3 regions of the Pseudomonas sp. 20-5 genome follow, and region 1 is predicted to be linked to each of the others. Evidence: predicted binding sites of a transcription regulator. Region 1 holds the regulator's gene; each other region holds the start of a gene.
The links. Region 1 encodes sigma-54, which starts transcription at its own class of promoters, with help from an activator protein. Its sites were predicted from a motif close to ANTGGCATNNANNTTGCTNT; they were not measured.
Positions count from the first base shown of each region.

Region 2: a site for sigma-54 is predicted at 5,752-5,771, ahead of AC1RB9_RS18395 (flagellar hook-length control protein FliK). Genes of this name have one in related genera too.
Region 3: a site for sigma-54 is predicted at 4,910-4,929, ahead of AC1RB9_RS16630 (CmpA/NrtA family ABC transporter substrate-binding protein). Genes of this name have one in related genera too.

Region 1 covers NZ_CM165584.1:5,024,232-5,032,049, forward strand. Annotated here, with positions in the region: gene kdsD (arabinose-5-phosphate isomerase KdsD) at 57-1,037, shown strand; gene AC1RB9_RS23200 (KdsC family phosphatase) at 1,037-1,576, shown strand; gene lptC (LPS export ABC transporter periplasmic protein LptC) at 1,585-2,157, shown strand; gene lptA (lipopolysaccharide transport periplasmic protein LptA) at 2,144-2,671, shown strand; gene lptB (LPS export ABC transporter ATP-binding protein) at 2,671-3,396, shown strand; gene AC1RB9_RS23220 (RNA polymerase factor sigma-54) at 3,622-5,115, shown strand; gene hpf (ribosome hibernation-promoting factor, HPF/YfiA family) at 5,193-5,501, shown strand; gene ptsN (PTS IIA-like nitrogen regulatory protein PtsN) at 5,515-5,979, shown strand; gene rapZ (RNase adapter RapZ) at 5,981-6,841, shown strand; gene AC1RB9_RS23240 (HPr family phosphocarrier protein) at 6,871-7,143, shown strand; gene AC1RB9_RS23245 (ZIP family metal transporter) at 7,240-7,818, opposite strand, start outside.
Region 2 covers NZ_CM165584.1:4,001,832-4,009,649, reverse strand. Annotated here, with positions in the region: gene mexN (multidrug efflux RND transporter permease subunit MexN) at 1-2,402, shown strand, start outside; gene AC1RB9_RS18415 (heavy metal response regulator transcription factor) at 2,506-3,195, shown strand; gene AC1RB9_RS18410 (sensor histidine kinase) at 3,173-4,618, shown strand; gene AC1RB9_RS18405 (YbaN family protein) at 4,627-5,034, opposite strand; gene AC1RB9_RS18400 (UPF0149 family protein) at 5,046-5,633, opposite strand; gene AC1RB9_RS18395 (flagellar hook-length control protein FliK) at 5,821-7,104, shown strand; gene fliL (flagellar basal body-associated protein FliL) at 7,348-7,818, shown strand, end outside.
Region 3 covers NZ_CM165584.1:3,634,275-3,642,092, forward strand. Annotated here, with positions in the region: gene AC1RB9_RS16610 (tRNA isopentenyl-2-thiomethyl-A-37 hydroxylase MiaE) at 1-291, opposite strand, end outside; gene AC1RB9_RS16615 (universal stress protein) at 462-1,325, shown strand; gene AC1RB9_RS16620 (DUF1289 domain-containing protein) at 1,381-1,848, opposite strand; gene acnB (bifunctional aconitate hydratase 2/2-methylisocitrate dehydratase) at 2,230-4,839, shown strand; gene AC1RB9_RS16630 (CmpA/NrtA family ABC transporter substrate-binding protein) at 5,017-6,225, shown strand; gene AC1RB9_RS16635 (ANTAR domain-containing response regulator) at 6,242-6,820, shown strand; gene AC1RB9_RS16640 (polysaccharide lyase family 7 protein) at 7,050-7,745, shown strand.

The DNA of each region.
Region 1 (7,818 bases):
TAAGCGGGGCACGCTTTCCCGTTATAATCCCGCCTTTAATCCAGGCGCCACATTCGTTGAACATGAGCCAGAACCTCGATTTCATCCATTCCGCCCAGCGCACCATCGGCCTCGAGCGCGACGCGGTAGACAGCCTGCTGGCGCGGATTGGCGACGATTTCGTCAAGGCCTGCGAACTGCTGCTGGCCGGCAAGGGCCGGGTCGTCGTCGTCGGCATGGGCAAGTCCGGTCACATCGGCAAGAAGATCGCCGCTACCCTGGCCAGCACCGGCACCCCCTCCTTCTTCGTGCATCCGGCCGAGGCCAGCCATGGCGACATGGGCATGATCACCAAGGACGACGTGGTCCTCGCCCTGTCCAACTCCGGCTCGACTGCCGAAATCGTCACCCTGTTGCCTCTGATCAAGCGCCTGGGCATCACCCTGATCAGCATGACCGGTAACCCCGAGTCGCCCCTGGCCAAGGCTGCGGAAGTGAACCTGGACGCCAGTGTCGGCCAGGAAGCCTGCCCACTGAACCTGGCCCCGACCTCCTCCACCACCGTAACCCTGGTCCTCGGCGACGCCCTGGCGATCGCCCTGCTCGAAGCCCGCGGCTTTACCGCGGAAGACTTCGCCTTCTCGCACCCGGGCGGTGCGCTGGGCCGCCGACTGCTGCTGAAGGTGGAAGACGTCATGCACGTCGGCGAAGGGCTGCCGCAGGTGCTGCTCGGCACCTCGCTGACCGGCGCGCTGATGGAAATGACCCGCAAGGGCCTGGGCATGACCGTAGTGCTCGACGAACATGGCAAGCTTGCCGGCATTTTCACCGATGGCGACCTGCGTCGCGCCCTGGATCGGGGCATCGACGTCCGCCAGGTCACCATCGACCAGGTGATGACCGTCCACGGCAAGAGCGTCCGCGCCGAGATCCTCGCCGCGGAAGCCCTGAAGATCATGGAAGACAACAAGATCGGCGCACTGGTGGTGGTCGACGCGGACGACCGTCCGGTCGGCGCCCTGAACATGCACGACCTGTTGCGCGCAGGAGTGATGTAATGAGCGATACCCATTCGGCCGCGGAACTCCCGGTCCGGGCCAGCCGGATACGCCTGGCGATTTTCGACGTCGACGGCGTGCTGACCGACGGCAAGCTGTATTTCCTCGTCGACGGCAGCGAGTTCAAGACCTTCAACACCCTGGACGGACATGGCATCAAGATGCTCATCGCCTCCGGCGTGCGCACCGCCATCATCACCGGCCGCGACACTCCGGTGGTCGAACGGCGCGCGCGCAACCTGGGCATCCAGCATCTCTATCAGGGCCGGGAAGACAAGCTCGCCGTCCTCGACGAACTTCTCGGCGAACTCGGACTAGGCTATGAGCAAGTCGCCTACCTTGGCGACGACCTGCCCGATCTGCCGGTGATCCGCCGCGTCGGCCTGGGCATGGCGGTAGCCAGTGCCGACCCGTTCGTGCGCCAGCATGCCCATGGCGTCACCGCGGCCCGCGGCGGCGAAGGCGCCGCCCGCGAGTTCTGCGAACTGATCATGCGCGCCCAGGGTACGCTCGAAGCCGCCCAGAGCGCCTATCTGTAGAGCCGACCATGCCGAAGACACTACGCCAGAAACTGCTGCTCGCCCTGATCGCCCTGTTGCTGATCGTCGCGGGCTACTACTGGAACGTCGGGCTCGAGCTGTTCAACGAACAGCCGACCCGTCCCGGCCAGGACAATACCATCGACTACTATGCCGAGAATGCCCATAGCCTCCAGTACCAGGAGGACGGCAGCCTCGACTACGAGATGACCGCGGTGAAGCTGGAGCACCAGAAAGCCACGGACATCACTTTCGTCACCACCCCCGACCTGCTGCTCTTCCGTGGCAACGTGCAACCCTGGCACATCCAGAGCGCCCGCGCCGAAGTCGGACCGAAAGGCAAGGAGGTCGAACTCATCGACGACGTGCGCGTCGCACGTACCGATGCCAAGGGCCAACCAAGCATCCTGACCACCACTCGGCTGACCGTATTCCCCGACAAGAATTATGCACAGACCGAGCAAGCCGTTAAAATCGACGCGGCCAATGGAGTGACGACGGCTGTTGGAATGAAAGCGTATCTGAAAGACAGCCGGATGCACCTGCTGTCCAACGTAAGAGGTCAGCATGAGGTTCGTTAATACCCTCCCCCTTATTTTCGGTCTGACTGCCGCCCTCGGCAGCTCCATGGCCTTGGCCCTGCCTTCGGACCGCGAACAACCGATCCGCGTCCAGGCCGACAGCGCCGAACTGGACGACAAGCAGGGCGTCGCGGTCTACCGCGGCGACGTCGTGGTGACCCAGGGCAGCACCAAGCTGACCGGCAACACCGTGACCCTGAAGCAGGACAAGAACGGCGACATCGAGGTCGTGACCTCGGTCGGCAAACCTGCCTACTACGAGCAGAAACCCGCTCCGGACAAGGACGTGACCAAGGCCTATGGCCTGACCATCCAGTACTTCGTCACGCAGAACCGGGTCGTGCTGATCGACCAGGCCAAGGTGATCCAGGAAGGCAACACCTTCGAAGGCGAGAAGATCGTCTACGACACCCAGCGCCAGATCGTCAACGCGGGTCGTGCCACCGGCTCCCAGGTGACCAGCCCGCGCCCGCGCATCGACATGGTCATCCAGCCGAAGAAAAAGGCCCAGTAATGGCAACGCTCAAAGCCCAGCACCTGGCCAAAAGCTATAAAGGCCGGCAAGTCGTCCGCGACGTCAGCATGTCCATCGATAGCGGGCAGATCGTCGGCCTGCTCGGTCCGAACGGTGCCGGCAAGACCACCTGCTTCTACATGATCGTCGGCCTGGTCCAGGCCGACCAGGGCGTGGTCCGCATCGACGAGCAGAACGTCACCCACCTGCCGATGCACGGGCGCGCCCGGGCCGGCATCGGCTACCTGCCGCAGGAAGCCTCGATCTTCCGCAAGCTGTCGGTATCCGACAACATCATGGCGATCCTCGAGACCCGCAGCGACCTCGATCGCAACGGTCGCAAGGAAGCCCTGGAAGGCCTGCTGCAGGAATTCCACATCCACCACATCCGCGACAACCTCGGCATGAGCCTGTCCGGCGGCGAACGACGCCGGGTGGAAATCGCCCGCGCCCTGGCCAGCGCGCCGAAATTCATCCTCCTCGACGAGCCCTTCGCCGGCGTGGACCCGATCTCGGTCGGCGACATCAAGCAGATCATCCATCACCTCAAGGCGAAGGGTATCGGCATCCTCATCACCGACCACAACGTCCGCGAGACCCTGGACATCTGTGAAACGGCGTATATCGTCAATGATGGGCAGTTGATCGCGGAAGGGGATGCCGAGAGCATCCTCGCCAACGACCTGGTCAAGGAAGTCTACCTGGGGCACGAGTTCCGCCTCTGAAGAAATCTCCTAGCGCGCCCTCCGGCCTCGCCGGAGCGGTTCCGCTCGCCCGCGGTTTCGCAACCACGAGTGCCGCCTGGAGCGGATGATTTATTCAGAGCAACCCTAGGCAAAGTACGAAAATTCAGGCATATAATTTGCTTCCTGGCGGTGCCGCCACCTCGGCACCCGTAGTAGTGGATGGTGCCATCCGGTACCAGCGAATAAGGTACTAAGCCCTCAGCCATGAAACCATCGCTAGTCCTCAAGATGGGCCAGCAGCTGACGATGACGCCGCAGCTGCAACAGGCCATACGCCTCCTCCAGCTATCCACCCTGGACCTCCAGCAGGAAATCCAGGAAGCGCTGGAATCCAATCCCATGCTCGAACGCCAGGAAGACGGCGACGATTTCGACAACAGCGACCCTCTCGCCGATGGCGCCGAACAGGCGGCCAGCGCGCCCCAGGAGAGCCCTCTCCAGGAAAGCGCCACGCCCAGCGTCGAAAGCCTCGACGACGACCAGTGGAGCGAACGCATACCCAGCGAGTTGCCGGTGGATACCGCCTGGGAAGACATCTACCAGACCAGCGCCAGCAGCCTGCCCAGCAACGACGATGACGAATGGGACTTCACCGCGCGCACCAGCAGCGGCGAGAGCCTGCACAGCCACCTGCTCTGGCAGGTCAACCTGGCACCGATGTCGGACACCGATCGGATGATCGCGGTGACCATCATCGATAGCATCAACAACGATGGCTACCTCGAAGAGTCCCTCGAGGAAATCCTCGCCGCCATCGATCCGGAACTGGACGTCGAGCTCGACGAAGTGGAAGTCGTGCTGCGCCGCATCCAGCAACTGGAACCCGCCGGCATCGGCGCCCGCAACCTGCGCGAGTGCCTGCTGCTGCAACTGCGCCAGTTGCCGTCCACCACGCCCTGGCTGAACGAAGCGCTGCGCCTGGTATCCGACTACCTCGACCTGCTCGGCGGCCGCGACTACAGCCAATTGATGCGGCGCATGAAGCTCAAGGAAGACGAACTGCGCCAGGTCATCGAGCTGATCCAGTGCCTGCATCCCCGGCCCGGTTCGCAGATCGAATCGAGCGAAGCCGAATACATCGTCCCCGACGTCATCGTGCGCAAGGACAACGAGCGCTGGCTGGTCGAGCTGAACCAGGAGGCGATGCCGCGCCTGCGCGTCAACGCCACCTACGCCGGCATGGTCCGCCGCGCCGACAGCAGCGCCGACAATACCTTCATGCGCAACCAGTTGCAGGAAGCCCGCTGGTTCATCAAGAGCCTGCAGAGCCGCAACGAAACGCTGATGAAGGTCGCCACCCAGATCGTCGAGCACCAGCGCGGTTTCCTCGACTACGGCGAAGAAGCCATGAAGCCGCTGGTCCTGCATGACATCGCCGAAGCGGTGGGCATGCACGAATCGACCATTTCGCGGGTCACCACGCAGAAATACATGCATACGCCGCGCGGCATTTTCGAGCTGAAATATTTCTTTTCAAGTCACGTCAGTACCGCCGAAGGCGGGGAATGCTCGTCCACCGCGATCCGCGCGATCATCAAGAAACTGGTGGCCGCGGAAAATGCGAAAAAGCCATTGAGCGACAGCAAGATCGCTGGTTTACTGGAGGCACAGGGCATTCAAGTGGCTCGCCGCACCGTCGCCAAATACCGCGAATCCCTGGGCATAGCCCCTTCGAGCGAGCGCAAGCGACTGGTGTGACGTTGATCCACGCCAAGGTGTTCCGGAGGCAGGTTGCTAACCTGCCACTTACACACGGGCAACAAGGAGAACGCGGTATGCAAGTCAACATCAGTGGCCATCAACTGGATGTGACCGACGCCCTGCGCGACTATGTCGGCGAGAAACTGAGCCGTCTGGAGCGCCATTTCGACAAGATCACCAATGTTCAGGTGATCATGGAGGTCGAGAAACTGAAGCAGAAGATCGAAGCCACCCTGCGCATCGCCGGTGGCGAGATCGTAGCCAATGCGGAACATGAGGACATGTACGCGGCCATCGACCTGCTGATCGACAAACTCGACCGTCAACTGATCAAACACAAAGAGAAGTATCTCGAACGGCAGCAAGGCGTAGGCGCCCGCTGATCTCCCCTCCCCTATGATCCGACTTGAGCAAATCCTGACCCCCGGCCGTTCCCTCGTGAACGTGCCGGGCGGCAGCAAGAAACGCGTACTCGAACAAATCGCCAACCTGGTAGCCAGGGAGCTGCCGGAGTTCGACGCCCAGACCATCTTCGAAAACCTGGTGGCCCGGGAAAAACTCGGTTCCACCGGCTTCGGCAATGGCATCGCCATTCCGCACTGCCGCCTGTCTGGCTGCCAGAGCCCCATCAGCGCCGTGCTGCACCTGGATGCTCCCGTGGACTTCGACGCGCTGGACGGCGCGCCGGTCGACCTGCTCTTCGTCCTGCTAGTACCGGAGGCCGCGACCGAAGAACATCTCGAACTGCTCCGGCAGATCGCCGCCATGCTCGACCGTGCCGACGTACGCGACCGCCTGCGCAGCGCTCCCACCGCCGAAGCGCTTTATCAGATCGTGGTAGACGTACAGAACGGGCAATGACATGCGCCTGATCATCGTCAGTGGCCGCTCGGGCTCGGGCAAGAGCACCGCCCTGAACGTCCTCGAAGACAACGGCTTCTATTGCATCGACAACCTTCCCGCCAGCCTGCTTCCCGACCTGGCGCAGCGCGCCCTGTTGCACACGGAGCTACTGCAGCCACAGGTGGCGGTGTCGATCGACGCCCGCAACCTGCCCAGCCAGTTGCAGCGCTTCCCCGAACTGTTGCAGGAAGTGCGGGACAACCACATCAACTGCGATGTGCTGTATCTCGACGCCGACGACGAGACGCTGCTCAAACGATTCTCGGAAACCCGCCGGCGCCACCCGCTGACCACCGACACCCGTTCGCTGGCGGAGGCGATTGGCGACGAGAGCCAATTGCTCGGACCGATCGCCGACCTCGCCGACCTGAAGCTGGACACCACCAGCCTCAACCTCTATCAGCTGCGCGACACCATCAAACTGCGCCTGTTGAACAAGCCGGAGCCCGGCACCGCGTTCCTCGTCGAATCCTTTGGCTTCAAGCGCGGCATGCCAGTCGACGCCGACCTGGTGTTCGATGTGCGCTGCCTGCCGAACCCCTACTGGAAGCCCGAGTTGCGCGATCATTCGGGGCTGGAGCCGGAAGTCCGCGAGTATCTGGCCGCCCAGCCGGACGTCGAGGAAATGTACCAGGACATCGTCGGCTACCTGAACAAATGGCTGCCGCGCTTCGCCGCCAGTAACCGCTCATATGTAACAGTTGCGATAGGCTGTACCGGCGGGCACCATCGTTCGGTCTACCTCGCCGAGCGGATTGGCGCTGCACTCAGGGATTCCCTGAAGAACGTGCAGATTCGCCACCGCGATCTCAGCAGCTAGCCCATAACAAGAAGGACAGACTCCCCAAGATGCCCGCCCTCGAGATCACCATCATCAACAAGCTCGGTCTGCACGCCCGCGCGGCGGCCAAGTTCGTCGGCGTCGCGGGGCGCTACCCTTGCCAGGTCCGGGTCGGCCGCAATCCTGAAAGCTGCGTCGACGGCAAGAGCATCATGGCCGTGATGATGCTGGCTGCCGGCAAGGGCACCAACCTGCACCTGCATACCGAAGGCGAACAGGAAGACGAGGCGTTGAACGCGCTGGTCGAACTGATCAACAACAGGTTCGACGAGGGCGAGTAGGCTCTTCCCAGCGACAACGAAAAAGCCGCCAACTGGCGGCTTTTCCTTTCCGGCGATTGCGGCCGGCGTCAATTCAGCTCGGGTCGGATGAATCCCCTAGCCCAGCGCGGTATCCAGCACCATCATCAGGCAGAAACCGAACACCAGGCCCAGCGTAGCCTCGGCGGCATGTCCCTGGCGGTGGGACTCGGGAATGATCTCGTGGGTGACCACGAAGAGCATCGCTCCCCCCGCGGCGGCCAGCCCCCAGGGCAGGAGCAGCGCGGAGAGGCCGACCAGCCAGGCGCAGAGCACCGCGAACAGCGGCTCGACCAGGCCCGACGCGGCACCGACCAGCATCGCCTTGAAACGCGACATACCGACTCCGGCCAGCACCAGCGCCACCACCAGACCTTCCGGCACATCCTGCAGAGCGATGCCCAGGGCGAGGCCGTTCGCCTCGTCCAGGCCGGCACCGGCCGACACGCCAACCGCCATGCCTTCGGGGATGTTGTGCAGGACGATGGCCGTGACGAACAGCAGGATGCGCGGGGGAATGCCACCGGACAGTGGCGCGCCCTCGCAACCGGGATGGACGTCCGGCATCAGCCGGCCGAGGATGAACAGCCCCATCACGCCGACCGCCAGGCCGAAGCTGACCAGGAACCCCGCGCCGAACTTCGAGTAGCCGAGGTC
Region 2 (7,818 bases), 1.0 Mb from region 1:
ACCAGTTGTTCAACGCCAGCGACTATGACGACCTGGTGGTCGCCTACCGCCAGGGCGCGCCGGTGTTCCTCAAGGACGTGGCGCGGATCGTCTCGGCGCCCGAGGACGACTACGTGCAGGCCTGGCCGAACGGTGTGCCCGGGGTGGCACTCGTGATCCTCCGCCAGCCTGGGGCGAACATCGTCGATACCGCCGACGCGATCCAGGCCGCATTGCCGCGCCTGCGCGAGATGCTCCCGGCGACCATCGAGGTAGACGTGCTCAACGATCGCACCCGGACCATCCGCTCGTCGCTGCACGAGGTCGAACTGACCCTGCTGCTGACCATTGGCCTGGTGGTGCTGGTGATGGGCCTGTTCCTCCGCCAGCTGTCGGCGACCCTGATCGTCGCCACGGTGCTGGCGGTGTCCCTGAGCGCCAGCTTCGCGGCGATGTACGTGCTCGGCTTCACCCTCAACAACCTGACCCTGGTGGCGCTGATCATCGCCGTCGGCTTCATCGTCGACGACGCCATCGTGGTCGTGGAGAACATCCACCGACACCTGGAAGCGGGCGCCTCGAAGGTCGAGGCGGCGCTCAAGGGCGCGGCGGAGATCGGCTTTACCGTGATTTCCATCAGCTTCTCGCTGATCGCCGCGTTCATTCCCCTGCTGTTCATGGGCGGGATCGTCGGCCGGCTGTTCCGCGAATTCGCGGTCAGCGTGACGGTGGCGATCCTGATCTCGGTGCTCGCTTCGCTGACCCTGGCGCCGATGCTGGCTTCGCGCTTCATGCCGGCATTGCGGCATGCCGACGCGCCGAGAAAGGGCTTCGCCGAATGGCTGACCGGCGGATACGAGCGCGGCCTGCGCTGGGCGCTCGGGCACCAGCGGCTGATGCTGGTCGGCTTCGCCTTTACCGTGCTGGTGGCGGTGGCCGGCTACGTCGGGATTCCCAAGGGTTTCTTCCCCTTGCAGGACACCGCCTTCGTCTTCGGCACGAGCCAGGCTGCCGAGGATATCTCCTACGACGACATGGTCGCCAAGCACCGGCAACTGGCCGAGATCATCGCCAGCGACCCGGCGGTGCAGAGCTACAACCATGCGGTGGGCGTCACCGGCGGTAGCCAGAGCCTGGCCAACGGGCGTTTCTGGATCGTCCTCAAGGACCGTGGCGAGCGCGATGTCTCGGTCGGCGAGTTCATCGACCGGCTGCGCCCGCAACTGGCCAAGGTGCCGGGAATCATGCTCTACCTGCGCGCGGCGCAGGACATCAACCTCAGTTCCGGACCCTCGCGGACCCAGTACCAGTACGCCCTGCGCAGCAGCGACAGCACCCAGCTGGCGCTCTGGGCGCAACGCCTCACCGAGCGCCTGAAGCAGGTGCCGGGGCTGATGGATGTGTCCAACGACCTGCAGGTCGGCGCCAGCGTCACCGCGCTGGACATCGACCGGGTGGCCGCGGCGCGTTTCGGCCTCAGCGCCGAGGATGTCAGCCAGACCCTCTACGACGCCTTCGGCCAGCGCCAGGTCGGCGAGTACCAGACCGAGGTCAACCAGTACAAGGTGGTCCTCGAACTCGATGCGCGCCAGCGCGGCCGCGCGGAAAGCCTGGACTGGTTCTACCTGCGCTCGCCGCTGAGCGGCGAGATGGTCCCGCTGTCGGCCATCGCCAAGGTCGCGGCGCCGCGCTCCGGGCCGCTGCAGATCAACCACAACGGCATGTTCCCGGCGGTCAACCTGTCCTTCAACCTGGCTGCCGGGGTGTCCCTCGGCGAGGCGGTGCAGGCGGTGCAGCGCGCCCAGGAGGAGATCGGCATGCCCTCGACCATTATCGGCGTGTTCCAGGGCGCGGCGCAGGCCTTCCAGAGCTCGCTGGCCTCGCAACCGCTGCTGATCCTCGCCGCGCTGATCGCGGTGTACATCATCCTCGGCGTGCTCTACGAGAGTTTCGTACATCCGCTGACGATCCTTTCGACCCTGCCCTCGGCGGGGATCGGCGCGGTGTTCCTGCTCTGGGCCTGGGGCCAGGACTTCTCGATCATGGCGCTGATCGGCATCGTGCTGCTGATCGGTATCGTCAAGAAGAACGGCATCCTCATGGTCGACTTCGCCATCGTCGCCCAGCGCGAGCAGGGCATGAGCGCGGAGCAGGCGATCTACCAGGCCTGCCTGACCCGTTTCCGGCCGATCATGATGACCACCCTGGCCGCGCTGCTGGGCGCGATACCCCTGATGATCGGCTTCGGCACCGGTTCCGAGCTGCGCCAGCCTCTGGGCATCGCGGTGGTCGGCGGGCTGCTGGTGAGCCAGGTGTTGACCCTGTTCAGCACGCCGGTGGTATACCTGGCCCTGGAGCGGCTGTTCCACCGGCGCGGGGCGACGACCTCGGACGGCGGAACCGCTGGGGCGACGGCGACATGAGGCGTAACGGACGCGGCTTTCCTGGACGGCGGCGCGTGGCTAGGATGCAGGCAGGCATGCGTCCCGCCCGGGATGCGAAGGCGAACAGAGGATCGGGCGATAGATGCGGGTACTGATTGTCGAGGACGAGGCGAAGACGGCGGACTACCTGAACCGTGGCCTCAGCGAACAGGGGTTCACCGTGGACCTGGCGGACAACGGCATCGACGGTCGCCACCTGGCGCTCCATGGCGAGTACGACGTGATCGTGCTCGACGTGATGCTGCCGGGCGTCGACGGCTACGGCGTTCTGCGGGCGTTGCGCGAGCGGCGGCAGACCCCGGTGATCATGCTCACCGCGCGCGAGCGCGTGGAAGACCGGGTGCGCGGGCTGCGCGAGGGCGCCGACGACTACCTGATCAAGCCGTTCTCCTTCCTCGAACTGGTCGCCCGCCTGCAGGCCCTGACCCGGCGCGGCGGCAACCATGAAAGCCATTCGCAGATGCGCATCGCCGACCTGTCCATCGACCTGCTCAGCCGCAAGGTCTTCCGTGGCAACACCCGTCTGGAGCTGACTGCCAAGGAGTACGCGCTGCTCTGCGTGCTGGCCCAGCGCAGCGGCGAGATCCTGTCGAAGACGGCGATCGCCGAACTGGTCTGGGACATCAACTTCGATACCGACACCAATGTCGTGGAGGTGGCGATCAAGCGCCTGCGCGCCAAGCTCGACGGTCCGTTCGAGAACAAGCTGCTGCATACCATCCGGGGCATGGGCTACGTCCTGGAGAACCGTGCGCTGGCGGAGTCGGGCTGAGGTGGGCATGTCCTTGTCGACCCGCCTGGCGGGAATGTTCGCCGGCGCCGCGGTGGTGATCTTCGCCCTCATCGGCACCATGCTCTATTGCATCCTCGACCGCCAGACCGAGCGCCTGCAGCAGGGCGAGGTGGACGTGCGCTTCAACATGGTCTCGCGGATGCTCGACCATCCCGACCTGGCCGAGCGCTGGCCGCACCTGCAGGGCAAGCTGGACAACCTGAGCCAGGAGTACGAGCTGATTCGTTTCTGGATCGACAGCGACGACCCGCGCTATCACTACGGGCGCTTCAGCGAACCGGTGCAGCGGCTGATCGCCGATGGCGCCGGCCGCTACGAACTGGAGTTGCCGGAGCACCGGTACGCGCTGACCGCGCGGGTCGGCGTGTTGCCGGCGCGCGAGGGGCGGCCGCGGCTGACCTACGTCACCGCCATCGACAGCGCGGCGTTCCATGAGGCGCGGACCTCCACCCTGAAATGGCTGCTCGGCCTGTCCGCCCTCGGTGTGCTGCTGGCCTCGTTGCTTGGCCACTGGATCGCCCGCCTGGGCCTGTGGCCGGTGCATCGGCTGTCCGAGGAGGCCCGGCGGATCAGCCCGCGGCAGTTGTCGCAGCGCTTGCAGCTCTCGCCGCTGCCGGCCGAGCTGCGCGAGCTGGTGGGAGCGTTCAACGGCGCCCTGGACCGCCTGGAGCAGGCCTACGTGCGCCTGGAGTCGTTCAATGCCGACGTCGCCCACGAGCTGCGCACGCCATTGACCAACCTGATCGGCCAGACCCAGGTGGCGTTGTCCCGCGAACGCAGCGGCGAACATTACGAAGAGGTCCTGCAATCCAACCTGGAGGAGCTGGAGCGGCTGCGGGCGATCGTCAACGACATGCTGTTCCTCGCCCGCGCCGACCAGGGACGCCTGGCCTGCGAGCGCGAGGAAACCTCGCTGGCCGGCGAGATCGCCACCACGGTGGATTTCCTCGAGGTGATCTTCGACGAGGCCGGGGTCGGTATCGAGGTGCGCGGCGAGGCCCGCGCGCTGGTCGAGCGCGCCCTGTTCCAGCGGGCGGTGACCAACCTGCTGTACAACGCCGCCCAGCACACCGCCGCCGGCGGCACGCTGCGGGTCGGCGTCGAGCGGCGCGGCGACGAAGTGCGGGTGGCGGTGAGCAACCCCGGCGTGCCGATCGCCGACGAGCACCGCAGGCACCTGTTCGAACGCTTCTATCGGGTCGACGCGGCGCGCAGCAACAGCGAGGCCAACCACGGCCTCGGCCTGTCCATCGTCAAGGCGGTGGCGAGCATGCACGGCGGTTCGGTGTTCGTCGACAGCGCGGACGGCTGGAACACCTTCGGCTTCACCGTGCTGAGCCCCGAGCGGCGCGGGCCCGGCGACCGCTTGCCGCTGGGCGAGGGCGATCCGGCGCTGTCCTGAGCGGGCCATCAGGCGTCGTGCGGCGGGCGGGTCTTCTGGCGGAGGATATAGATGCTGACCAGTACCGCGCTGGTCAGCATGAAGCCCTGGGCCCAGGGGCGTCGGACCAGGTAGCAGGAAAGGGCGATGCTGGCCCACATCAGGCCGATGGCGTAGACCTTGCCCTTGAGCGGGATGCCTTCGCCGTCGAGATAGTCGCGGATCCACGGGCCGAGCCGTGGATGGCCGACCAGCCAGTGGTAGAAGCGCGGCGAGCTGCGCATGAAGCAGGCCGCCGCGAGGAGCAGGAAAGGCGTGGTCGGCAGCACCGGCAGGAAGATGCCGATCACGCCCAGGGCTACGCTTAGGAAACCCACGGCCTGGAGGCTATAGCGCACCCAGGCACGAGCGCTCGGGCGAATTTCCCGCTGCGCCACCGCGGCGCTCCTTAGTGCGTGCGCGGCTTGAGCAGGGCGGGCTTTTCTTCCGGCGCCTGGCAGAGCAGGAACAGGTTGGTCAGCAGGTCGGGAATCTGCGCGACCATGTCGTCCACCAGGTGGCGGTCGCGGGCGATCTCGTCGAACTCGGGCTGCTCGTCGAACAGGCCGGAGCCGACCATGATAGGCAGCAGCAGCTCGCTGACTTCCTCCTCGGCCTGCTCGAACCAGACTTCCTCGCGAAGGAACACGCCTTCCATGAAGCCGATGCACCAGCCGCGCAGGTCGGAGTCGTCCGGCTCGTCGCCGAGGTCGAGGTCGCAGGGCAGCTCGAGGTCTTCGTCGCTGGCCAGCACGCGGGTGATGTGCGCCTTGAGCTGCTCGAGGGAAGTCTCGATCTCCTGGCGCTCCTCATCGCTGCGGTAGTGCGGCGGTTCGGCGAACAGGGCGTCGATCCACTCCCGCTCCGGCACCTGCTCCGGGCAGATGGAGAGGGCGGTCAGGTAGCCGTGGGTCGCCACGTAGTCCAGCGCTTCTTCGTGCAGGTCATCGGCATCGAGGAAGGCTTGCAGACGGGACAGTTTTTCGGCGAAGGACATCAGGGTACTACCTCGGGAGGGATGCGGCTCTGGATTGTAGTCCAGACGGGACCTGCGGGCAAAGCGAGCGTGCCTGCTGCGGCGCCCTGGCGAGCGTTTCGCGGACGCTCTCGGCGAAGTTGGCCCGGACCTTGCTCCATCCCTTGCGCAAGCCACGATGCAATCCCTTCGCAAATGGAGAATTCCCATGGCCGTCGCCCCTGGTGTGTTGTTGCCGCCGACGCCTGATGTAAAGCCCAAGGCCGCTGCGCCGAAGAGCCAGCAGAAAACGCCTGAGCCCAGTAACGACAAGACTTCCAGCTTCTCCGACATGTATGCCAAGGAGACCGCGAAGAAGCCCGCCGAGCGCGCCGACGGTCCCGCGAAGGGTTCGCGGGACAAGCCGCGGGACGCCGGCAAGGAGGCTGCCGAGGCGCAGCCGACGGATGCCGCCGGGCAACCGGCCGTTGCCGAAGACGGCAAGCCTTTGCCGGCCGACGGCCAGGCCAAGGCCGACGGCGAAGATAAAGTCGAAACGCCGGTCGATCCGCTGCAACTGCTCGGCCTCGGCGGCGCCGTGCCGATGCTCGACGAGAATACCCAGGCGACTTTGCTGCCGCCGGCCGTGCCGACGGCCAGCAGTGCTCCGGCCAGCCTGACCGAAGCCAGCAGCGACCCGACCCTGGTCAAGCTCAACGGCGTTCCGGCAGTGAACATGGCCCTGGAGCAGGGTGCCCAGGACGCCGCGCAGGCGGCGAAAGGCGGGCCGGCGAAGAGCGCCGATCCGCGCCAGGCGAACCTCGGCGATGCCCTTGCCAGCCTGACTTCCGATTCCTTGCCCAAGGCCGTCGACGGCAAGGCGCTCGAGGCCCAGTTGCAGCAGACCGCCGAGCCGGCCATCGCCAGCGCCGCCTCCGAGAGCCTGCTGGAGAGCAAGGCGGAGCCGCGCGGCGAGCCTTTCGCGGCCAAGCTCAACGGGCTGACCCAGGCCATGGCGCAGCAGGCCCTGACCAACCGTCCGGTGAACGGTACGGTGCCCGGCCAGCCGGTGGCGATACAGCAGAACGGCTGGAGCGAGGCGGTAGTGGACCGGGTGATGTGGATGTCCAGCCAGAACCTGAAGTCGGCGGAGATCCAGCTCGACCCCGCCGAACTGGGACGCCTGGACGTGCGCATCCACATGACCGCCGACCAGACCCAGGTGACCTTCGCCAGTCCCAACGCCGGCGTTCGCGACGCCCTGGAAAGCCAGATGCACCGGCTGCGCGACATGTTCAGCCAGCAGGGCATGAACCAGCTCGACGTGAACGTCTCCGACCAGTCGCTGGCGCGGGGCTGGCAGGGCCAGCAGCAGGGCGAGGGCGGATCGGCGCGCGGACGCGGCTTTGCCGGCGACGCCTCGGGCGATGAGGAAACCCTTGCCGGAGTCAGCGAGATCCGCAGCCGGCCGGGTTCCTCGGCGGCGCGCGGTCTGGTCGACTACTACGCCTGAGGCGAACGACTGCATTTCCCCTTTGGGCCTCCTGCGGGAGGCCTTTCTTTTTCCGGAGCGGGCGATTTCGCAAAAGACGGGGATGATTTCCTGTGGCCAGGCTGTAATATCCGCGCCGTCTATCATCTCGGACAGCCCTCCGGGGCTGGCCCCAGGGGGCGGGGCGGCGTTGCAGAAATGGCATAACCCTTGCTCTGCCCCTGTGAAACCCTTCATTTGACGCTATAGCGACGGATTTTTGGCATGGCTAAGAAAGAGGCGACACCCGCCGACGCGGGGGCTCCGAGCGGCGGCAAGAGCAAGCTGAAGCTGATCCTGCTGATCGTGGTCGGCCTGCTGCTGGCGATCGGCCTGTCGGTGGGCGGCACCTGGTTCTTCCTCAGCAAGTCGCTGAAGGCCGAGAAGACCGAGGAAGTCGCCAGCGAGGCGGCGAAGCCGGGCAAGCAGCCGGCGCTCTACGAGATCCTGGCGCCGGCCTTCGTCGTCAACTTCAACCAGAACGGCCGGCAGCGCTACATGCAGGTCGGCGTCGCGTTGATGGGGCGCGACAAGGCGCAGATGGACGCATTGCGCGAGCACATGCCGCTGGTTCGCAATAAACTGGTGATGCTGTTCTCGAGTCAGAGTTTCGACTCGCTGGTGACGCCGGTGGGCAAGGAAATGCTCCGCCAGCAGGCGACCGCCGGATTGCAGGAACTGGCCAAGAAGGAAACC
Region 3 (7,818 bases), 1.4 Mb from region 1:
GTAGCGGGAGGCGCTGACATTGACCACCGGGATACCGCGTTTCTTCAGGATCGCCAGCACCTGCTCGAAGTGGCGCAGCTCCTCGCGCGCCAGGCGGCTCATCTTGTTCACCAGGTCCAGGCGGCCGGAGTACTTGCCGATCAGTTGCATCGCCGTCGCCGCGGCCTTCATCTCGCAGGCCTTGTGGTCCAGCAGCATGACGTCCTGGCGCTCCAGGGCCGCCTCGACCCAGGCGGCGGGAGTGGAACAGGCAAGGAATTGGTCGATCTCGGGCAACATGGTGCAGGTCACTCATTCTGGAAAGGGCCTGCCATGACGCTGGTCGGGGCAGGAAAGGCGGAGCATTATACGGAAGCTGCGGCGGTCGGGCAGGCCGACCCGTTTGATATGCATCAAGAGCAGCGGCTGGATTGCGTCTAGAGTTGTTTCAGCGATAACCACAAGCACTCAGGGAGACGATCATGCAAGCCATTCGCAGCATCCTCGTGGTGATTGAACCGGACCAGCTGGAAGGTCTCGCCCTGAAACGGGCACAACTGATCGCCGGCGTGACCCAGTCGCACCTGCACCTGCTGGTCTGCGAGAAGCGCCGCGACCACAGCGCCGCTCTCAACGACCTGGCCCAGGAGCTGCGCGAGGAAGGCTACAGCGTCTCGACCAACCAGGCCTGGAAGGACTCCCTGCACCAGACCATCATCGCCGAGCAACAGGCCGAAGGCTGCGGACTGATCATCAAGCAGCACTTTCCCGACAACCCGCTGAAAAAGGCCATCCTCACCCCGGACGACTGGAAGCTGCTGCGCTTCGCGCCCTGTCCGGTACTGATGACCAAGACCGCCCGGCCCTGGACGGGCGGAAAGATCCTCGCCGCGGTCGACGTCGGCAACAACGACGGCGAGCACCGCTCCCTGCACGCCGGGATCATCAGCCATGCCTACGACATCGCCGGCCTGGCCAAGGCCACGCTGCACGTGATCAGCGCCCACCCCTCGCCGATGCTCTCCTCTGCCGACCCGACCTTCCAGCTCAGCGAAACCATCGAGGCCCGCTATCGCGAGGCCTGCCGCACCTTCCAGGCCGAGTACGGTTTCAGCGACGAACAATTGCACATCGAGGAAGGTCCGGCCGACGTGCTGATCCCGCGCACCGCGCAGAAGCTCGACGCGGTGGTCACCGTGATCGGCACCGTGGCGCGCACCGGGTTGTCCGGCGCGCTGATCGGCAATACCGCGGAAGTGGTGCTGGATACCCTGGAAAGCGACGTGCTGGTGTTGAAGCCGGACGACATCATCGCCCACCTGGAGGAGCTGGCCAGCAAGGAGTGACCGCTGGTCGGACGAAAACGCCGCCCAAGGGCGGCTTTTTCGCTGGAGACACCGCCTATCTGTCGATCGCCTGCAGGAACGAGGGCGCGATGTAGCGCTGGTAATGCGCTTCCGACAGCAGGAAGAATTCCCGGTCGATGGCATCGCGCAGGTCCGGCAGGCTCCAGTCGCGGAATTCCGGCAGCAGTGCCACGCCGTAGGCTTCGATCTGGTTGATCAGCCGGGAACCGCGGGCGATCAACTGGTAGGCCCAGCAATAGGGGGACTGCTCGGGGACGAAACGGATCTGCCGCTGCTCCAGTTGCAGGCGCAGGCGCGCGGCGTCGAAGACTTCCAGCTTGGCGGCCATCACCTGGGCCAGCAACTGCTCAAGGCGACTCCAGACAGCCCGCTTTTCCTCGGCGTCGTAGAGGTTCCAGTTGACCACCTCATGGTGAAAACGCTTGCAGCCACGGCATACCAGGTCGCCGTATACCGTGGAGCAAAGCCCTACGCAGGGGGTTTTGATTCTTTGCGAAGACATGGCCGGGACAACGAAAACAAAGCGGCATCTTAGCCCTTTGTCTAATCAAGTTCACCCCGTGGTTCCTAGGGTTTCCGACTTAACTTTGCGTCGAGTTTCCAGTAACATTGGCCCGCCTTTTTAGGCGCCAATGTCCGTTAGAAGCTGTTTTCAAAGCGTCACGAGCACAGTTTCCGGCAGGTACGCTGGCGACGGCGCCTCCCTCAAGCGTCTCGCCAGCCCCACCCCAGCCCGCCGGCGTAAAACTTTGAAAACAGCTTCTGTCTGGAACCTGCCGATGCCCTCGTAGGTTGGTGGATTACCGTCCACCTGGGCCTGACGAGCGGATCTGCGTCGGTTCCTGGATACGTGTCCCCCGGGACCACTGATGAGGGAAATACTGTGCTTGAAGCCTACCGCAAACACGTAGAAGAGCGTGCCGCCCAGGGTGTCGTGCCCCAACCGCTGAACGCCGAACAGACCGCAGGCCTGGTCGAGCTGCTGAAGAACCCGCCGGCCGGCGAAGAAGAATTCCTCCTTGACCTGATCACCAACCGCGTACCGCCGGGCGTCGACGAAGCCGCCTACGTCAAGGCCGGTTTCCTTTCCGCCATCGTCAAGGGCGAAGCCACCTCCCCCCTTATCGACAAGCAACGTGCCGCCGAGCTGCTGGGCACCATGCAGGGCGGCTACAACATCGCCACCCTGGTCGAGCTGCTGGACGACGCCGAACTGGCCAACACCGCCGCCGAACAGCTGAAGCACACCCTGCTGATGTTCGACGCCTTCCACGACGTCGCCGAGCGCGCCAAGAAGGGCAATGCCGCGGCCAAGTCCGTGCTGCAATCCTGGGCCGATGGCGAGTGGTTCAAGGCCAAGCCGGAAGTCCCGGAAAAGCTGACTCTCACCGTATTCAAGGTCCCCGGCGAAACCAACACCGACGACCTCTCCCCGGCCCCCGACGCCTGGTCGCGCCCGGACATCCCGCTGCACGCCCTGGCCATGCTGAAGATGGCCCGCGACGGCATCGAGCCGGTCCAGCCGGGTTCGGTCGGTCCGCTGAAGCAGATCGAAGCGGTCAAGGCCAAGGGCTTCCCGGTCGCCTACGTCGGCGACGTGGTCGGCACCGGTTCCTCGCGCAAATCCGCCACCAACTCGGTGCTGTGGTTCTTCGGCGACGACATTCCGTTCGTGCCGAACAAGCGTGCCGGCGGCTTCTGCTTCGGCACCAAGATCGCACCGATCTTCTACAACACCATGGAAGATGCCGGCGCCCTGCCGATCGAGTTCGACTGCACCAACCTGGCCATGGGCGACGTCATCGACGTATACCCCTATGAAGGCAAGGTCGTTCGCCACGACAGCGGCGAAGTGGTCACCACCTTCGAGCTGAAGACCCCGGTCCTGCTCGACGAAGTCCGCGCCGGCGGCCGTATCCCGCTGATCGTCGGCCGTGGCCTGACCGAGAAGGCCCGCGCCGAGCTGGGCCTGGGCGCCTCCGACCTGTTCCGCAAGCCGGAAGCACCGGCCGATAGCGGCAAGGGCTTCACCCTGGCGCAGAAAATGGTCGGCCGCGCCTGCGGTCTGCCGGAAGGCCAGGGCGTGCGCCCGGGCACCTACTGCGAACCGAAGATGACCACCGTCGGTTCCCAGGACACCACCGGCCCGATGACCCGCGACGAACTGAAGGACCTCGCCTGCCTCGGCTTCTCCGCCGACCTGGTGATGCAGTCCTTCTGCCACACCGCGGCCTATCCGAAGCCGATCGACGTCAAGACCCACCACACCCTGCCCGACTTCATCATGACCCGTGGCGGCGTGTCGCTGCGTCCGGGCGACGGCATCATCCACAGCTGGCTGAACCGCATGCTGCTGCCCGATACCGTTGGTACCGGCGGCGACTCGCACACCCGCTTCCCGATCGGCATCTCGTTCCCGGCCGGCTCCGGCCTGGTGGCCTTCGCCGCCGCCACCGGCGTGATGCCGCTGGACATGCCGGAGTCGGTGCTGGTGCGCTTCAAGGGCAAGCTGCAACCGGGCATCACCCTGCGTGACCTGGTCCATGCGATCCCTTACTACGCGATCCAGCAGGGCCTGCTGACCGTCGAGAAGAAGGGCAAGAAGAACATCTTCTCCGGCCGCATCCTCGAGATCGAAGGCCTCAACGACCTGACCGTGGAGCAGGCCTTCGAGCTGTCCGACGCCTCGGCCGAGCGTTCCGCCGCCGGCTGCACCATCAAGCTGCCGGAACAGGCGATCGCCGAGTACCTGAAGTCCAACATCACCCTGCTGCGCTGGATGATCGGCGAAGGCTACGGCGACCCGCGCACCCTGGAGCGTCGCGCCCAGGCGATGGAAGCCTGGCTGGCCAAGCCGGAGCTGCTGGAAGCCGACAAGGACGCCGAGTACGCCGCGGTGATCGAGATCGACCTGGCCGACGTCAAGGAGCCGGTGCTCTGCGCGCCGAACGATCCGGACGACGCGCGTCTGCTGTCGAGCGTACAGGGCCGCAAGATCGATGAAGTGTTCATCGGCTCCTGCATGACCAACATCGGTCACTTCCGCGCCGCCGGCAAGCTGCTGGACAAGGTCAAGGGCGGCATCCCGACCCGTCTGTGGCTGGCTCCGCCGACCAAGATGGACGCCCACCAACTGACCGAGGAAGGCTACTACGGCATCTACGGCAAGGCTGGCGCGCGCATGGAAATGCCGGGCTGCTCGCTGTGCATGGGCAACCAGGCTCGCGTCCAGACCGGTTCCACCGTGGTCTCCACTTCGACCCGTAACTTCCCGAACCGTCTGGGCGATGCCACCGATGTGTTCCTGGCATCGGCCGAGCTGGCGGCGGTCTCCTCGATCCTCGGCAAACTGCCGACCGTGGAGGAGTACATGGCCTACGCGAAGGACATCGACAGCATGGCTGCCGACGTCTACCGCTACCTGAGCTTCGACCAGATCGCCGAGTTCCGCGAAGCGGCTGCGAACGCCAAGATCCCGGTCGTCCAGGCCTGATCCAGCGACGCGTCGAACAAGCCCCGCCCCGTGCGGGGCTTTTTCTTGCCCGGCGAAAACCCCCGCGCCGCCTGGCATAGCGCTTGCTGTGGCAGCTATGGAAAAGCGCGCCGACGACGGCGCCTGCGCACTGGAAAACGGGACGGCCCGCGCCGCCCTCCCGCACTTGAGGTGGTGATGACAGACAGAGCGATACGCAGCCAGGCCTGGGCCGGCGGTTCCGACGCACCGGAAAAGAGCGCCCTGGACATCGGTTTCATGGCGCTGACCGATTCGGCCTCGCTGATCGTGGCCGCCACCCAGGGCTTCGCCCAGCCCTACGGCCTCACGCTCAATCTCAGGCGCCAACCGTCCTGGGCCGCCTTGCGCGACAAGCTGCTCAGCGGCGAGCTGGATGCCGCGCAGTGCCTGTACGGGCTGGTCTACGGCGTCCAGCTCGGCCTCGGCGGCAGCGCGGCAAGCGAGATGGCGGTGCTCATGGGACTGTGCCAGAACGGCCAGGCGATCAATCTTTCCGAACCGCTGAAGCAGGCTGGCGTGACCAGTGCGGAGGCACTGCTCCGGCATCGGCGCCAGAATGGTGCACGCCTGACCCTGGCGCAGACCTTTCCCACCGGTACCCACGCGCTCTGGCTGAACTACTGGCTGGCGAGCATCGGTCTGCATCCGCTGGACGACGTGCACAGCGTGGTGGTTCCACCGGCGCAGATGGTCGGCCATCTCCAGGCCGGGCGCATCGACGGGTTCTGCGCCGGCGGTCCCTGGGGCGCCCTGGCCGTGGACCAGGGCCAGGGCTTCACCATCGCCACCAGCCAGGCGATCTGGCCGGACCACCCGGAAAAGGTCCTCGGCACTACCCGCGCCTTCGTCGACGCCTACCCGAACACCGCCCGCGCGCTGGTCATGGCGGTCCTCGACGCCAGCCGCTTCATCGAACAGAACGCCGAGAACCGCCTGGGCACCGCGCAACTGATCAGCGGCCGCGACTATGTCGACGCTCCGCTCGGCGCGATCCAGCCGCGCTTCTTCGGCCGCTACCAGGACGGCCTCGGCAACGCCTGGCAGGACCCGCATCCGCTGCGTTTCTATGCCGACGGCGAAGTCAACCGGCCCTGGCTCTCGGATGGCATGTGGTTCATGACCCAATTCCGCCGCTGGGGCCTGCTGCGCGAAGACCCGGACTACCTGGGCATCGCCCGGAGGGTCCAGCAGACCGCGCTGTACCGCGATGCCGCGACGGCCCTTGGCCTGTGCCTGGACGGCGCCGACATGCGCCGCTCGACACTGATCGACGGGCGCACCTGGGACGGCAGCGACCCCGCCGGCTACGCCCGCAGCTTCCCGATCCACGCCCTGGCCGAAACCGGCCAGGGCATCGACCTCTGACCCTGGTGCGCCCGCCATGCTGCGTATCCTGCTGATCGACGACACGCCGAAGAAAGTCGGACGCCTCAGGGCCGCCCTGCTCGAGAGCGGTTTCGAAGTGGTGGACGAGTCGGGGCTGACCATCGACCTGCCGGCGCGCGTCGAAGCGCTGCGTCCCGACGTGATCCTGATCGACACGGAGTCTCCCGGCCGCGATGTGATGGAGCAGGTCTGCCTGGTCAGCCGCGACCAGCCGCGCCCGATCGTGATGTTCACCGACGAGCACGATCCGGGAGTGATGCGCCGCGCCATCCAGTCCGGGGTCAGCGCCTACATCGTCGAAGGCATCCAGGCCAGCCGCCTGCAACCGATCCTCGACGTCGCCATGGCGCGCTTCGAGAGCGACCAGGCGCTGCGCGCTCAACTGCAGGCGCGCGAGGCGCAGCTGGCCGAGCGCAAGCGCATCGAGCTGGCCAAGGGCCTGCTGATGAAGATGAAGCATTGCGGCGAAGAGGAGGCCTACACGCTGATGCGACGCCAGGCCATGAGCCGCCAGCAGAAGCTGATCCAGGTCGCCGAGCAGATCATCGCCATGCACGACATGCTCGGCGGCTGAATCCGGCTGGGCAGCTGGCGATCATATCGCCAGCCACCCTGCTGGCCCCCGGCGCAGAGCGGCGCGGCTATGCTCGTGCGCCCGGAACGGCCCTATCCGTTCTGGGAGCTACCCCCTCGCCACCCTCGACTAGCATGACCAGGGAGGCCCGCAGTGGACGCCCAGGGCTAGGAGCCGCAGGCGTCCGCCCGAACCGCACCGCCGACTCAGCGGTCAGGAGATGCTCAGCATGATCGATCTCAGCACCTGGAACCTTACCATTCCCACCGAACCCACCCCGCAGGTGATCACCACCCAGCAACTCAACAACGGCTACCAGAGCCGGTACTTCCAGCAAGGCAACGATGGCGGCCTGGTCTTCTGGGTGCCCATCGACGGCTCGCACACCGAGGACAGCACCTATCCTCGCACCGAACTGCGCGAAACCCAGGCCGACGGCAGCCTCGACAACTGGTACTACTGGCAGGCCGACAACGAATTGCGGGTGACCATGAGCGTCGAGAAGGTCCCCTCGAAGAACAAGGTGATCATCGGCCAGATCCACAGCAAGTCGCCACAGACCGACGACGGCGAACCTCTGGTGAAGCTGCAGTACTACTACAAGCCCGAGGAAGGCCTCGGCCGGGTCGAGGCGCTGGTACGCAACCACCCGGACGATTCCTATAGCCGCAACGTGTCGATCCTCGAGCAGGTACGCCTGGGCGAGCGCTTCAACTACAGCCTGCGCGTCACCTCCAGCGGCGAGTTGGCGGTGCGCGCGCGCAGCCAGGACGGCGAAGAGGACGCCTACTACCAGACCCTCGGCAGCGCCTGGAGCGACCAGTTGCTCTATTTCAAGGCCGGCGCCTACGTGAACGACAACGCCGGCGACAGCGGCGAAGGCAGCCGCGTGACCATCTACCACCTGAACACCGCCCATCGCTGAACCGCCGACGGCGCACGGACGCGCCGCCCCAGCCCTGTGCAAGCCCCCGACGCCTGCCACCGCGGCGTGCACG